Regions from separate parts of the Pediococcus pentosaceus ATCC 25745 genome, predicted to be linked through region 2. Evidence: predicted binding sites of a transcription regulator. Region 2 holds the regulator's gene; the other holds the start of a gene.

The links. The regulator Rex, encoded in region 2, represses fermentation and respiration genes when NADH is low (regulators of the CRP and FNR family bind a similar motif). The targets are predictions, from matches to a motif close to TTGTGAANTANTTCACAA.
Region 1: ald (alanine dehydrogenase) is a predicted target of Rex. The motif match lies at 5,787-5,804, and genes of this name have one in related genera.

What each region holds. Positions count from the first base shown of each region.
Region 1 covers NC_008525.1:191,662-199,437, forward strand. Annotated here, with positions in the region: gene PEPE_RS00790 (sugar porter family MFS transporter) at 446-1,816, shown strand; gene PEPE_RS00795 (xylulokinase) at 1,837-3,432, shown strand; gene PEPE_RS00800 (L-ribulose-5-phosphate 4-epimerase) at 3,447-4,175, shown strand; gene araA (L-arabinose isomerase) at 4,205-5,629, shown strand; gene ald (alanine dehydrogenase) at 5,836-6,942, shown strand; gene tdcB (bifunctional threonine ammonia-lyase/L-serine ammonia-lyase TdcB) at 6,959-7,776, shown strand, end outside.
Region 2 covers NC_008525.1:1,442,244-1,450,019, reverse strand. Annotated here, with positions in the region: gene rsmI (16S rRNA (cytidine(1402)-2'-O)-methyltransferase) at 1-161, shown strand, start outside; gene PEPE_RS07155 (acyl-[acyl-carrier-protein] thioesterase) at 171-908, shown strand; gene galE (UDP-glucose 4-epimerase GalE) at 954-1,946, shown strand; gene tsaB (tRNA (adenosine(37)-N6)-threonylcarbamoyltransferase complex dimerization subunit type 1 TsaB) at 2,109-2,837, shown strand; gene rimI (ribosomal protein S18-alanine N-acetyltransferase) at 2,818-3,414, shown strand; gene tsaD (tRNA (adenosine(37)-N6)-threonylcarbamoyltransferase complex transferase subunit TsaD) at 3,401-4,438, shown strand; gene PEPE_RS07130 (serine hydrolase domain-containing protein) at 4,456-5,433, shown strand; gene PEPE_RS07125 (redox-sensing transcriptional repressor Rex) at 5,451-6,077, shown strand; gene asnA (aspartate--ammonia ligase) at 6,154-7,161, opposite strand; T-box leader at 7,222-7,471, opposite strand; gene PEPE_RS07115 (cysteine hydrolase family protein) at 7,583-7,776, shown strand, end outside.

The DNA.
Region 1 (7,776 bases), 580 kb from region 2:
ATACAACGTTGTATTATAAAATACAACGTTGTATTTAATTTTGAGGGTTAAAGTAATGTATACAAAAAATATTTGATTGACGAATCTAGTGCACCTTAAATAATCGAAGATTTAGCTAAGAATTTGTATCAGGTTAATTAATGGTGAATTATATTCAGTTTCGAATTATTAAAAAATATTAGAGAGATTTTCTTTTGATATCATCGAAGGTCGCCCCTATGAAAAGAACAAAGTTTATGATCCAGAATTAATCATTAGGGAATCAATTAAAAAGATATAAGGGTTTAAGTTTTTAAAACTTAAACTCTTATTTTTTTATTCTAAAAATTCATCCTAACAAATTTTAAAAAATACATTGACTTGTCCGTATAAATATTCTATGATTAATATCGAACTTATGAATACGCTTTCAAAATATGAATGTGTGATTTCAAGGAGGAAAACAATGAGTAAGGAAAAGAAGATTCCAAGTGGATTTATTTATTTCTTTGGTTCATTTGGTGGAATTTTATTTGGTTATGATATTGGTGTAATGACAGGAGCACTTCCCTTCTTACAAACTGATTGGAACTTGCAAAATAATGCGGGGGTAATTGGTTGGATTACATCTGCCGTAATGTTTGGGGCCATTTTTGGTGGCGCTTTAGCCGGAAATTTGTCTGACAAACTTGGTCGTCGGAAGATGATTTTGATTTCATCGTTAGTTTTTGCGATCGGCTCACTTTTGTCAGCGCTTTCTCCACACGATGGACAAATTTATTTAATCGCTGTACGTATTTTCTTAGGACTTGCAGTAGGTGCTGCATCGGCCCTTGTACCGGCTTATATGTCAGAAATGGCTCCAGCTCGTTTAAGAGGTCGTCTATCAGGTATTAACCAAACCATGATTGTTTCAGGAATGTTGCTATCATATATTGTTGACTTTTTACTTAAAGATTTACCAGAACAAATGGCTTGGCGTTTAATGCTTGGTTTAGCCGCTGTACCAGCAGTTATCCTTTATTTCGGAGTTTTGAAATTACCAGAATCACCACGTTTCCTAGTTAAAAGTAATGATATTGACGGAGCAAGAAGAACGTTATCTTACATCCGTCCTGAAAATGAAGTTGATGCAGAATTAAAAACAATCAGAGAAACAGCAGCTGAAGAAGAATCAGCTAATACTAGCTCAACATTCTTAGATTTATTAAGCGGTAAATACCGTTACTTAGTAATCGCTGGTGTTGGGGTAGCCGCTTTCCAACAATTCCAAGGTGCAAATGCCATCTTCTATTACATTCCATTAATTGTTGAAAAAGCAACCGGAAATGCTGCAAGTTCAGCATTGATGTGGCCTATTATCCAAGGTGTCATTTTGGTTCTTGGTTCACTAGTATTCCTATGGATTGCTGATAAATTTAAACGTCGGACATTGTTAACCATGGGTGGAACGGTTATGGGACTTTCATTTATCCTTCCCGCTGTTCTTAACATGTTCATCAAAGATATGAACCCAATGATGATCGTTGTATTCCTATGTATCTACGTAGCCTTCTATTCATTTACTTGGGCGCCATTAACATGGGTGATCGTCGGAGAAATCTTCCCACTAGCAATTCGTGGTAAAGCTTCCGGAGTTGCATCATCATTCAACTGGATTGGTTCATTCTTAGTTGGTCTTTTATTCCCAATCATGACAGCTAACATGCCTCAAGAAGCCGTGTTCGCAATCTTTGGAATTATTTGTTTGTTAGGTGTTCTATTTATCAGAACACGTGTACCTGAAACAAAGGGTCACACACTAGAAGAAATTGAAGAACAAGGACTTGGAAAATAAATTAGTTTGGAGATTTTAAAATGAATTTAGTTGAAATATCAAAAGAAATTGAAAATGGCAATGTATCACTTGGTATTGAACTTGGTTCAACCCGAATCAAGGCCGTTTTAATCACCAGTGACTACAAGACAATTGCTTCAGGAAGTTTTGTCTGGGAAAACCAGTTTAAGGATCAAATCTGGACGTATTCATTGGATACAGTTTGGCAAGGAATTCAAGCTAGTTATTCGCAGATGGCTGCTGAAGTGCACAGTAAATATCATCAATCATTAACTTCCATTAAATCAATCGGAATTAGTGCAATGATGCATGGTTATCTAGCATTTTCGAAAAATAATGATTTGTTAGTGCCATTCCGCACTTGGCGGAACAACATCACGGAAGAATCTGCTGCAAAATTGACAGAAGCATTTAGTTTCAATATTCCACAACGCTGGACGATTGCACATCTCTACCAAGCAATTCTAAATGGCGAAGAACATGTTAAGGATATTGATTTCGTAACGACCCTTGCTGGTTATGTGCACTGGAAATTATCTGGTGAAAAAGTATTGGGTGTGGGTGATGCCTCGGGAGTCTTCCCTATCGATGAAAAGACAGGTTATTATTCAAAATCAATGCTGAAAACGTTTGCTGAACTAGAAAATGTTAAGCAGTTTGATTGGGATATCAACCAAGTCCTCCCAGATGTGAAGAGCGCTGGTGAAAAAGCCGGTGAATTAACTGCCGAGGGTGCTAATTTACTTGATGTAACTGGTAAGCTTCAAGCGGGTAGTGTAATGGCTCCCCCAGAAGGTGACGCAGGAACCGGAATGGTGGGTACTAATAGTGTTCGCAAACGAACTGGTAACATCTCGGTCGGGACATCAGCCTTTTCAATGGTGGTTCTAGAAAAGCCTTTGAAATCCGTTCATCGTGATATCGACGTTGTAATGACTCCCGATGGAGCCCCAGTTGCTATGGTTCATGTTAATAACTGTTCATCAGATATCAATGCTTGGGCCCAAATCTTTAGTGATTTTGCAGCAAGATTAGGAATTAACCTAGCACCAGATAAGCTCTATGAAGCACTCTTCTTAGAAGCAACTAAAGCTGATCGTGATTTGGGACATTTGATTAATTATAGTTATCAATCTGGTGAAAATATTACAAATATCAAAGCAGGACGACCATTATTTGTTCGTAAGTCGGATAGTAATTTCAACCTACCAAACTTTATGCAAACTCAACTTTATTCTGCGTTTGCACCACTAAAAATTGGTATGGATATCCTTAGCAATGAAGAAGATATCAAGACGGATGTCATGATTGCTCAAGGTGGATTATTCCGTACTCCAGTAGTTGCTCAACAAGTTTTATCGGATGCGCTTAATATTCCGATTACTGTAATGGCTAACGCTGGCGAAGGTGGACCATGGGGAATGGCAGTCCTAGCAATGTTTGCTAGCGACAGTAATGGCCAAAGCTTAAGTGATTATCTAGACACCAACGTCTTTAGTAATCCTGAAAGTATGACCTTGAGCCCCGAACCAGAGGGCGTTGAAGCATATGACGAATTCACTAAGGAATATGTAGCAGGCTTACCAGTTGAAGCTCAAGCTGGAGAAGTAATTTAGGAGGGATAAGGTTAATGTTAGAGAAGTTAAAACAGGAAGTTTACGAAGCAAACATGCAACTTCCTAAATTAGATTTAGTTACCTTTACTTGGGGTAACGTTTCAGGAATTGACCGCGAAAAAGGTCTATTCGTTATCAAACCATCTGGAGTCGACTATGACAAGTTGAAACCAGAAGATATGGTAGTAGTAAATTTGAAGGGTGAAGTTGTGGAAGGTGAAATGAATCCTTCTAGTGACACACCAACGCATACGGTTTTGTATAACGAATTCCCAGAAATCGGTGGGATTGTACATACCCATTCTCCATGGGCTGTTTCCTTTGCCGCTGCAGAAATTGATGTACCAGCTTTAAGTACAACCCATGCTGATACATTCTACGGCGACGTGCCGGTAACTCCGGCACTCACTAAAGAAGAGATTGAAGGCGGTTATGAAGAAAATACTGGTAAGGTAATTGTTAAGACATTCAAGGAACGTAAGATTGATCCAGAAGCAGTTCCAGCTGTTTTGGTTAGCCAACATGGACCATTTGCTTGGGGTAAGACGCCTGACAAAGCGGTTTACAATGCAAAGGTTTTGGAAGTTGCTTCAGAAATTGATTACCACGCTCTTCAAATGACTAGAAGAAATATTGAAGTTCCTCAATATTTGTTAGATAAACATTATTACCGTAAGCATGGTAAGAATGCCTACTACGGTCAAGAAAATGCTAAGTCTAAAGAACATGCAGCAAGAAAATAAAAAAACTAAAAAATAAGGAGATTTTTATCATGAAAAAAGTACAAGATTATGAATTTTGGTTTGTTACAGGTAGTCAATTCCTATATGGTGAAGAAACACTACGCTCTGTAGAAAAAGATGCAAAAGAAATCGTTGATAAGTTAAACGAATCAAAGAAATTGCCTTACCCAGTTAAATTCAAGCTAGTTGCCACAACAGCTGAAAACATTACAGAGGTAATGAAAGAAGTTAACTACAATGATAAAGTTGCAGGTGTGATTACATGGATGCACACTTTCTCGCCAGCTAAAAACTGGATTCGTGGTACAGAATTACTCCAAAAACCATTGCTACACTTAGCAACTCAATTCTTGAACCACATTCCATATGACACAATTGACTTTGATTACATGAACTTGAACCAATCAGCTCATGGTGACCGTGAATATGCATTCATCAACGCTCGTCTACGTAAGAACAACAAGATTATCTCAGGTTACTGGGGTGATGAAGGCATTCAAAAACAAATTGCTAAGTGGATGGATGTTGCTGTTGCATACAACGAATCATACGGTATCAAGGTCGTAACTTTCGCCGACAAGATGCGTAACGTTGCTGTTACAGACGGTGACAAGATCGAAGCTCAAATCAAGTTTGGCTGGACAGTTGATTACTGGGGTGTTGCAGACCTAGTTGAAGAAGTTAATGCCGTTTCTGACGAAGACATTGACAAGAAGTACGAAGAAATGAAGAATGACTACAACTTTGTAGAAGGTCAAAACTCTTCCGAAAAATTCGAACACAATACTAAGTATCAAATTCGTGAATATTTCGGTTTGAAGAAGTTCATGGATGACCGTGGATATACAGCATTCACAACTAACTTTGAAGACTTAGCTGGTTTGGAACAATTACCAGGTTTAGCAGCACAAATGTTGATGGCTGAAGGTTATGGATTTGCTGGCGAAGGTGACTGGAAGACAGCTGCTTTGGACCGCTTATTGAAGATTATGGCTCACAACAAGCAAACTGTATTTATGGAAGATTACACACTTGATCTTCGTGAAGGTCATGAAGCAATCCTTGGATCACATATGCTTGAAGTTGACCCATCAATCGCCAGTGACACACCACGTGTTGAAGTACACCCATTGGACATTGGCGGTAAAGAAGACCCTGCTCGTTTTGTATTTACAGGTATGGAAGGTGACGCTGTTGACGTTACAATGGCTGACTATGGCGACGAATTCAAACTTATGTCATATGATGTTACTGGTAACAAGACTGAAAAAGAAACACCATATCTACCAGTCGCAAAACAACTTTGGACTCCAAAACAAGGTTGGAAGCAAGGTGCTGAAGGCTGGCTAACACTTGGTGGTGGACACCATACAGTTCTTTCATTTGCAATTGATGCTGAACAATTACAAGACCTTAGCAACATGTTTGGTTTGACATACGTTAACATCAAATAATGCTTTACAGTAAGATTTAAATCTTAAAAATAATTTATTCAATGCCACGAAAGAGAAATCTTTCGTGGCATTTTTGGTGGTTAAAAAATTTTTTGAGTATACATAATTAAAGAAACAAATGTTTTTTTAAGGGAGATACCTTTTATTTTGGTTAACTTTGTGCAATACTACACATGTAAATAATTAAATTCTAAGGAAGTGTCTTTATGAAAATTGCTGTAATTAAGGAGCAAAAAGAAGGCGAAGGACGGGTAGCAGCCACACCTGAAAATGTGCAAAAGATGGTAGAAGCTGGAAATGAAGTTCTTGTGGAGCGCGATGCAGGAATTGGTGCCGGATTTTCCAATGAAGAATTTGAAAATGCAGGAGGAAAAATTGTTTCTCATGCGGAAGCTTGGAAGGCTAAGTTGTGTATTAAAGTTAAGGAGCCTGACGAAGAAGAATATCAATATTTTGAAAAGGGTAAGATTGTTTGGGGCTTCCAGCATTTAGCCTCTGCAAAAGCTACCGTGGAAGCTATGATGCAAGCAGGAGTAACGGCAATTGGTGGTGAAACGATTGTCAAAGATGGAAAACTAGAACTGTTAGCACCAATGAGCCAAATTGCAGGGCGCCGCTCAGTAATCATGGGAGCATATTATTTAGAAGCGCAACATCAAGGCGCTGGTATTTTATTGTCAGGAATTCCAGGCATGATTTCAGCGGGTAATGTTGTAATTTTTGGTGGCGGTAACGCTGCTACCGGTGCAGCAGATACAGCACTGGGATTAGGTTGCTCAGTGGTAATTATTGAATTGAACGACCAGAGAATTCAACAGCTCCAAAAATTATATAAAGGTAAAAAAGTTCGAGTCGTTAAGTCAAATGAAGCAAATTTAGCCCAAGAAATCAAAGATGCTGATTTATTTATATCGACCATTTTAATTCCAGGTTCTCGGCCACCCAAGTTGGTTAAAGAATCGATGGTCAAAAAGATGAAGAAGGGCTCAGTCATCGTTGATATTGCAATTGATCAAGGCGGAACGGTAGAAACCATTGACCATCCAACGACGATTGACGATCCAATTTTTATTAAAGATGGTGTAATTCACTATGCTGTACCTAATCAACCAGGAGCAGTTCCACGGACATCCACGATGGCTTTGGCTGCCGGTAATTTAGATTATCTATTGGAAATAGCCGATCAGGGGATTGAAGCTGCTGGTAAAAATGATCCAGCATTAGCATCTGGGATTAACCTGTATGAAGGAAAAATTACTAATCAAGGTTTGGCAGACTCCTTGAATCTTCCATATACTGAACTGAAACTATAAAAAGGGGGTGGCGTTGATGTTAGTAGAGAAAGAACCCAGAAACCAAGTTGTAGCAGCAACCGATAATTTATTAAATCTAAACCAGATTGAAGAAGCCCGCGAGGTTATTAAAAAATATGCGCGTCGGACACCATTAGTTAAGTCCATGTTTTTGAGCAACAACGTTGTCCATGGGGATGTCTATTTAAAATTAGAGAATATGCAATTAACCGGTTCTTTTAAATTTAGAGGGGCGAATAACAAAATTAACCACTTGAATGAAGAAGAAAAACAACGAGGCGTAATTACAGCTTCAGCTGGAAATCATGCACAAGGAGTAGCTTTGACCGGTAAGTTGCTGGGAATTAAAACTACGGTAGTGATGCCGGATGAGGCGCCCCAAATGAAGCGCGATGCAACCCGAGGATATGGAGCGGAAGTAGATATTCATGGCGCAACTTTTGATGACGCTCACGAATGGATGCGAGAAAGAGCTGAAAAAGAAGGAAAAACCATTGTAGATCCGTTTAATGATGCTTTAATTTGTGCTGGACAAGGAACTATCGGTTTGGAAATTCTAGAAGATTTAGTGGATGTAGAAACCGTTGTAGTTCCAGTCGGGGGCGGTGGTCTAATTTCAGGAATCGCCACGGCTTTAAAATCAATCAATCCTTCAATTCATATCGTCGGAGTTCAATCGGAAAATGTGCATGGCATGAAGGCGTCTGTTGATGCAGGCAAAATTGTTAAACATCACCAAGATTTTACGCTAGCAGACGGAACTGATGTAGCAACCCCAGGTAATATTACATTTGGGATTGTTTCCAAACTAGTGGATGAGATTGTCTTGGTTAG
Region 2 (7,776 bases):
CTACCAATAACGAGTGGGAAAGCATGACGATTAATGAACATGTGCAAAAAATTATCGATGATGAACAAGTTAAACCAACAATTGCGATTAAACAGGTCGCTAAATTGCGAGGTTTAAGTAAACAAGAAGTTTATGACATCTATCATCAGTTAGAGCAATAGGAGAGAATAATGGCTGGAAAGATACATGAAGAACAACATTTAGTAACGCATTACGAAGGTGACCAGACCGGAACAATGAAAGTTCCCATGATTATTAACGCCATGTTGTTAACTTCGGATAATCAAAGTCAGCAACTAGGTGTCGGAAATGCAGTTGTGGATAAAACCGGATTAGGCTGGGTAATTACGCAATACGTGCTGAAAATCAAACGACTACCACGGGTTGGAGAACAAATTGTAGTAGGAACTAGAGCAGTTAATAACAATGATTATTTCTGCCAACGGGATTTTTGGGTTAAAGATCAAAAAGGTGAAGTGATTGTGGAAAACACTTCAATTTTTGTATTGATGGATCGAACAACGCGAAGAATGCACAAGCTCTTACCTGAAATTATTGAACCCTATGAAGCTGACCAGGTTAAACGTATTGTTCGTTTGCCTAAACTGGAAACCATTGAAGGAGCATCAGTTGCTAAGGATTTCAGTGTAGAATATTTTGATATTGATCCAAATCGGCATGTGAATAATGCTAAATATTTTGAATGGATTTTTAATACGGTTGATCAAGATACTCTAAATAACTATTATCCAGCGATGATTAACATTCGTTATCATGTGGAAATCCAACCTAACCAGGTTGCCCATAGCACTTTTACGATGGATCATGATACACTCAAAAGTGATCATAAAATTTTTGCTAATGACACTTTGTGTTGTGAAGCAAATGTTGAATGGAATCACCGTTAAGGTTACAATGAGCGTAGTTTAAATTTTACATTGGAGGATGAATGAATGAGTATTCTTGTAGTTGGAGGAGCCGGATATATTGGTTCACATATGGTTAAGCGATTAGTCGAACAAAATCGAGATGTAGTCGTTGTGGATAACTTATCAACTGGTCATCGTGGCGCAGTGGATAAAGGCGTAAAATTTTATGAGGGCGATATCCGAGATCATGCCTTTTTAAAGGAAGTCTTTGATCAAGAAGCAATTGACACAGTTGTGCATTTTGCTGCATTTTCAATTGTTCCTGAATCCATGGAAAAACCGCTTAAGTATTTTGATAATAATACGGCAGGAATGGTTGCTCTTCTTGAAGAAATGCGGGATCACGATGTAAAACGCATTATTTTCTCATCTACAGCTGCTACTTATGGAGTTCCTGAAAAGTCTCCGATCGAAGAAACCGACCGTCAAGCCCCTATCAATCCTTACGGTGAAAGTAAATTAATGATGGAAAAAATCATTAAATGGGCGGATCAAGCTTATGGAATCAAATTTGTAGCCCTCCGCTACTTTAACGTAGCAGGAGCCTATCCAGATGGTTCAATTGGCGAAGATCATGGACCAGAAACTCATTTAACACCAATTATCTTGCAAGTGGCTTTAGGCAAACGTGACCAATTACAAATTTTTGGAGATGACTATCATACTCCAGATGGTACGAACGTACGTGACTATGTGCACGTTTTAGATCTTGCGGATGCTCATATTTTAGCAATCGATTATCTTAAAGCAGGTAATGATAGCGACGTCTTCAATTTAGGTTCATCAACTGGTTTCTCAGTTAAAGAAATGGTTGAAGCAGCACGTGAAGCAACTGGTGAAGCCATTCCAGCTAAAATTGCGGCTCGTCGTCCTGGAGATCCAGATTCATTAATTGCTGCAAGTCAAAAAGCACGCAAAATCTTAAAATGGAATCCTCAATATGATGACGTTAAAGAAATCATTAAAACTGCGTGGAATTGGACTCAGAAACATCCCAATGGTTATGAAGACCACTAAAATAAACGTATAAATAATTTTAATTGAGGTTATGACATAAAAATTTGTCATAACCTCTTTAATTTTGAAAGAAATGACCTTGAAAGGACGAATTTATTCTTTGTTGTCGTCATCACTATTCTGTAGGATAATATGTAGAGGAATTAAAAGGGAGCGAACTGAATGAAGATTTTAGCTATGGATACGTCCAACGTTACTTTAAGTGTAGCGGTTTTGGATTCAGAACAATTACTAGCTATGCAAACCACTAATATTAAAAGAAATCATAGTAAACAACTGATGCCAATTATTTCGCAAACTCTTGCAGAAGCAGGGATGGCACTAAACGAAATTGACCGGATTGTTGTTGCCAAAGGACCGGGCTCATATACTGGGTTACGAATCGCCGTTACTACGGCCAAAACATTAGCATTAACGTTAAATGCTGAGTTAGTAGGAGTATCTAGTTTAGAAATGTTGGTTCCTAACGCACCTCAAAATGGTTTAGTAGTCCCATTCTTTGACGCTAGAAATGGAAATGTATTCGCCGGAATTTATGAGAAAAATGGAGAACAAGTTGTAAACGTACTAGCAGACCAACATATTAGTTTTGAAAAATTATTGGCTAAGATTAATGAGTTAGGTCGACCAGTTTACTTTGTATCTTCTCAATTTGAACAATTTCAAACAATGGTAGAAAATACGTTGGTTGTTGTTGCAGAACATTCTGGAAAATTAAACAGTTTACCAAATGCGCATGCATTAGGAATCTTAGGATTACAAAAAACAGAACTTGAAAATGTTTATACTTTTGTACCAGCTTATTTACGAGTGACAGAAGCAGAAAGAAATTGGAAGGAAAAGCATCCAAACGATGAAAACAAAGAATCATATGTTAGACAAATTAATTAATTGGGCTAAATACACTTTTTTTAATCGGACACGACGTTTGCGTGAGGAGGCTTTTGAAATTAAACACCATAATGTTGTAATCGAAGGTGAAAGATATTTTGTAGCGCAGGCTACTAATACCGATATTCCGGAGATATTAACGGTTGAACGTGCTGTGTATGACGGACAAACCCCTTGGGATCGAATGGCCTTTGCCAACGAATTGCGAAGAAAATTAGACCGATTATATTTAGTTATTAGGCATAATGACCAACTGTTGGGCTTTATCGGAGCTTCTTTTGATGATCGTAGTAAAATGGCGCACATTACTAATGTAGCTATCTTACCGGAATATCAAAACCGTGGTATTGGATCGTTTCTAATTGAGTCGATTATTAAAAAAGCTCAATTTATTGAATACAAATCAATCACTTTAGAAGTAAGAAAAAGTAATATTACAGCTCAAGCATTATATTTAAAGATTGGTTTTGAAAAGACAGGAATCAAGAAGAGGTATTATTTCGGCGATCATGAAGATGCAATTGATATGACATTAGATTTGTCGAAGTGGCGAGGAGGATATCGTGGATCAAACTAGTTTAATTTTAGCAATCGAATCAAGTTGTGATGAAACTAGTGTTGCAGTTATTAAAAATGGTGACATTATTTTATCTAACATAATTGCAACACAAATTAATAGCCATCAGCGCTTTGGCGGGGTGGTTCCGGAAGTTGCCAGTCGCCATCATATCGAGCAAATTACCATCTGCATTGAACAAGCCTTAAAGCAAGCTGAAGTACGTAAAGAGGACCTCGATGCTGTAGCAGTTACGTATGGACCCGGATTAGTTGGGGCACTTTTAGTGGGCGTTTCAGCTGCTAAAGCTTTTGCTTTTGCAAATGAATTACCATTAATCCCAGTTAATCACATGATTGGACATATCTACGCTGCACGTTTTGTAAAACCCATTGTTTTTCCAGCCTTAGCTCTCCTTGTTTCGGGGGGTCATACAGAACTAGTATATATGCCAACCGAAAATGAATTTAAAATTATCGGTGAGACTCGTGATGATGCAGCCGGTGAAGCCTATGATAAAGTGGGGCGCGTAATGGGTTTGAAGTATCCAGCGGGTAAAGCAATCGACGAACTTGCTCACCAAGGCGAAGACATCTTCAAGTTCCCACGAGCAATGGAACACGAAGATAATTTTGATTTTAGTTTCAGTGGTTTGAAGAGTGCTTTTATTAATACAGTGCATCATGCAGATCAAATTAATGAAGAACTTAGTAAAAAAGATTTAGCAGCAAGCTTCCAACAAAGCGTGATAGATGTTATCACGGCTAAAACGGTTCGGGCTTGCGAGCAGTTAGAAATAAAACAATTAATTTTAGCTGGAGGAGTTGCAGCTAACCGTGGTTTACGGGATACTTTAGATAAAGAACTTGGCGAAAAATTTAATCATTTAGATTTCGTTAAGGCACCTTTGGATCTTTGTGGTGATAATGGAGCAATGATTGGTGCTGCTGGTGAAATGTTAATGCGACACCAAGTTTTTGCTGATATGACGTTAAATGCTGATCCAAGTTTAGAATTTGATTGGGAACCAGAAGCAATTAAGTAAAGAGTGGGTGAATAAATATGACTGAGCAAATGTATCAAGTTCATCAAGTTATTAAAAAGGAAATTGAAAATCATAATATTTATGGTGCTTCCTATAGCTTGATTACGCCAAAAGAAATTGAAAATCGTTATGAAGGTGTCCAAGGAGAAGGACCATCTGCCGTTTTATTAGATCCTTCAATGATTTATGACCTAAGTACAATGACAGAGGTAGTTGCAACCACAACTCGAATTTTTCAATTACTTGCAATTCGAGAAATTGGCTTAAAAGATCCAGTCACTAAATATTTACCTGGTTTTTCAAATCGAGATATTACGATTCTACATTTATTAACCCATACTAGTGGATTACCAGTAACGGTTAATAAATCGAAACATTTTACAGGAATCGAATTTACTAACGCACTATATTCTGTCGGTCTAGATTTTAAACCTGGTGAAAAAATGCAAGTTTCACCACTTAACTTTGTGGTGCTAGGAATTATTATTCGAACAGTAGACGGTTCCATTGATCGTGCTGTTCAAGATCGCATTTTATATCCACTAGCAATGACTAATACTGGTTTTAATTTAAACCGTCCTAAGGCTCGCTTTGTACCAACTAGAAAAGATGCTAAGCGAGGACAAATCCAAGGACAAGTTGAAGATCAATTGGGCTTGTTGTTGAATGGAGAAAGTGGTTACACTGGATTATTTTCAACCTTGAATGATTTAACAGTATTTGTTGAAATGATGTTAAACCGTGGTAATTATCAAGGAAAAGAAGTCCTTGATCCACAGCTATTTGATACGATGGAAAAATTCAACATTGATGGGCAATCACTTGGTTGGAGTCGTTTTAGCGCCAATGCTGACGTATTTTATGGCAGTAGTCCAACTGGGGTTATCGCATTTAATGTTAAGAAAAAACAAGGTATGGTCGTTCTTCATAACTTTGTGGAAAATAATCAAGTTCATGCCAAAATGTTAACAGGATTATTAAAGGTAATTCAGTAGAAAAGGTGGAAGAAAAAATGGATGATAATAAAATCTCATTGGCAACAACTCGTCGTTTACCATTATACTACCGTTGCTTGAGTGAACTAAATGAAAAAGGCGAAGATAAAGTCTCTTCAGCCGTTTTGGAACGGTTATTAAAAATCGACGCTGCAACCGTACGTCGTGATTTTTCTTATTTTGGTCAAATGGGGCGACGTGGATATGGATATGATGTGAAGATTTTATTGGAATTATTTAACGACGTTTTAAAACAAGATACAGCTGCTAATGTTGCCATTGTTGGTGTAGGTAATTTGGGGCATGCGTTAATTAACTTCAAGTTTCATAAGACGGGCAATGCTCGGATTAAAATGGCATTTGACGTTAATCCTGAGGTAGTAGGTACGATTCAAAGCGAAGTTCCGGTCTATGATATTAATGAAATCAAGCAACGTGTTAGAGATGAGAAGATTGAAGTAGCCATTTTAACAGTGCCTAATTCACAAGCACAACGGGTTACCGATTTACTTGTAGAAGCAGGCATCAAAGGAATTATGAATTTCACCACTGAAATTATTGATGTACCTTATAATGTAACTATCCATGATGTTGATTTATCTCTAGAATTACAAGCCTTGATTTACTCAATGGATCAAGATTAAAAAATACAAAAAGCTATGACTCAATTTCTAAACGACGGATAAGTCGCTTATTAAGTCATAGCTTTTTTATTTTAGTTTATAAAATATGAATTTGATTTTCTTCACATTGATCAATCATCGATTGAGGCCAGACACTAGCTTGAACTTCACCAACATGGGCTTTACCTAATAGCAACATGCAAAGACGTGATTGACCAATTCCACCGCCAATGGTGTAGGGCAGTTGATGATTCAACAACATTTGATGATAAGGGAGATGGATTCGATCCTCTGCGTTAGCTATTTTTAGTTGTTTTAGCATCGACTCTTCACTAACTCTGATTCCCATGCTAGAAATTTCAAGGGCTTTTTGAAGAGGTTCATACCAAAATAAAATATCGCCGTTTAATTGCCAATCATCGTAATCTGGTGCGCGTCCATCATGACGTTCACCACTTTTTAGCGTCCCACCAATTTGCATTAAGAAAACGCAACCCAGTTCTTTACAGATGGCGTCCTCGCGTTCTTTAGGAGTTAATTTCGGAAAACGATCCTCTAATTCTTGGGTAGTGACAAAATGAATTTGATCAGGAAGATGATAGACGGCTTCAGGATATTTATACCAAACTTCGTGCTCCATGTGTTTGATTACTTTAAAAATTGTTTGAACTGTTTCTTTAAGGGTAGTTAGATTACGCTCACTTTGATCGATAACTTTTTCCCAGTCCCATTGATCAACATAGATGGAATGAATATTATCAAGATCTTCGTCTTTACGAATGGCATTCATATTAGTATAAAGTCCACTGTGCATCTCGAAATCAAAGCGTTTCAAAGCAACTCTTTTCCATTTAGCTAGAGAGTGGACGATTTCGATGCTGGTTTCAGGCATATCTTGCATAGAGAAGGAAACTGGGGTTTCAACTCCATTTAAATTATCGTTTAACCCAGTGGCACTAGGAACGAACATTGGTGCAGAGAGACGTGAGAGGTTGAGTTCTTTTCCAAATTCATCTTGAAAAGTTTCGCGGATGTAGCGAATGGCCTCTTGGGTTTGACGTACTGATAATTTTGGATCGTATGATGCAGGAATAATTAAATCCATAATTGATTCTCCTTTAATAAATTAGATTTTAAGGATAAAAGAAAAAGCCTTTCATCCATGACAAGGGACGAAAGACTTTCCGCGGTACCACCCAAGTTGCCTATATTTAATAAGCCACCTCAATAAGAGTACAAACATACTCCTCCGATTGGTAACGTACCGGTCACGTCTAAGCCTACTTTAGCCTATGCTATTTCAGTTAGAAACTAAGAAAGTGTTATTCAAAAGTATCAGGGTCTGATTGGGTTCCCACTTATCCCAACTCACTGACAGAATGATAAATTCTACTCGTCTCTCTTTTTGTCTTCATTGATTTTTAATTTGATTATCATATTATCATAAGAAACTGAAGTTGTAAAACATAAATTTGTTGACAGATAAATAAAAAAGCGTATTTTAAAAATAAAACTAGGTGGAAAGTATGATAACTTCAGATGCATTGTTAGTGATTGATTTACAAAATGGAGTATGCAGAGGTAGAACAGATATTGATCATTTAGAAAAATTAATTTTACAAGTAAACCAATTAATTCAGTGTTATCGAAAAAAGGAAAAAGAGATTATTTTTATTCAGCACAACGAGGTTGGATTAGTGTGTGGCTCTACTAATTGGAA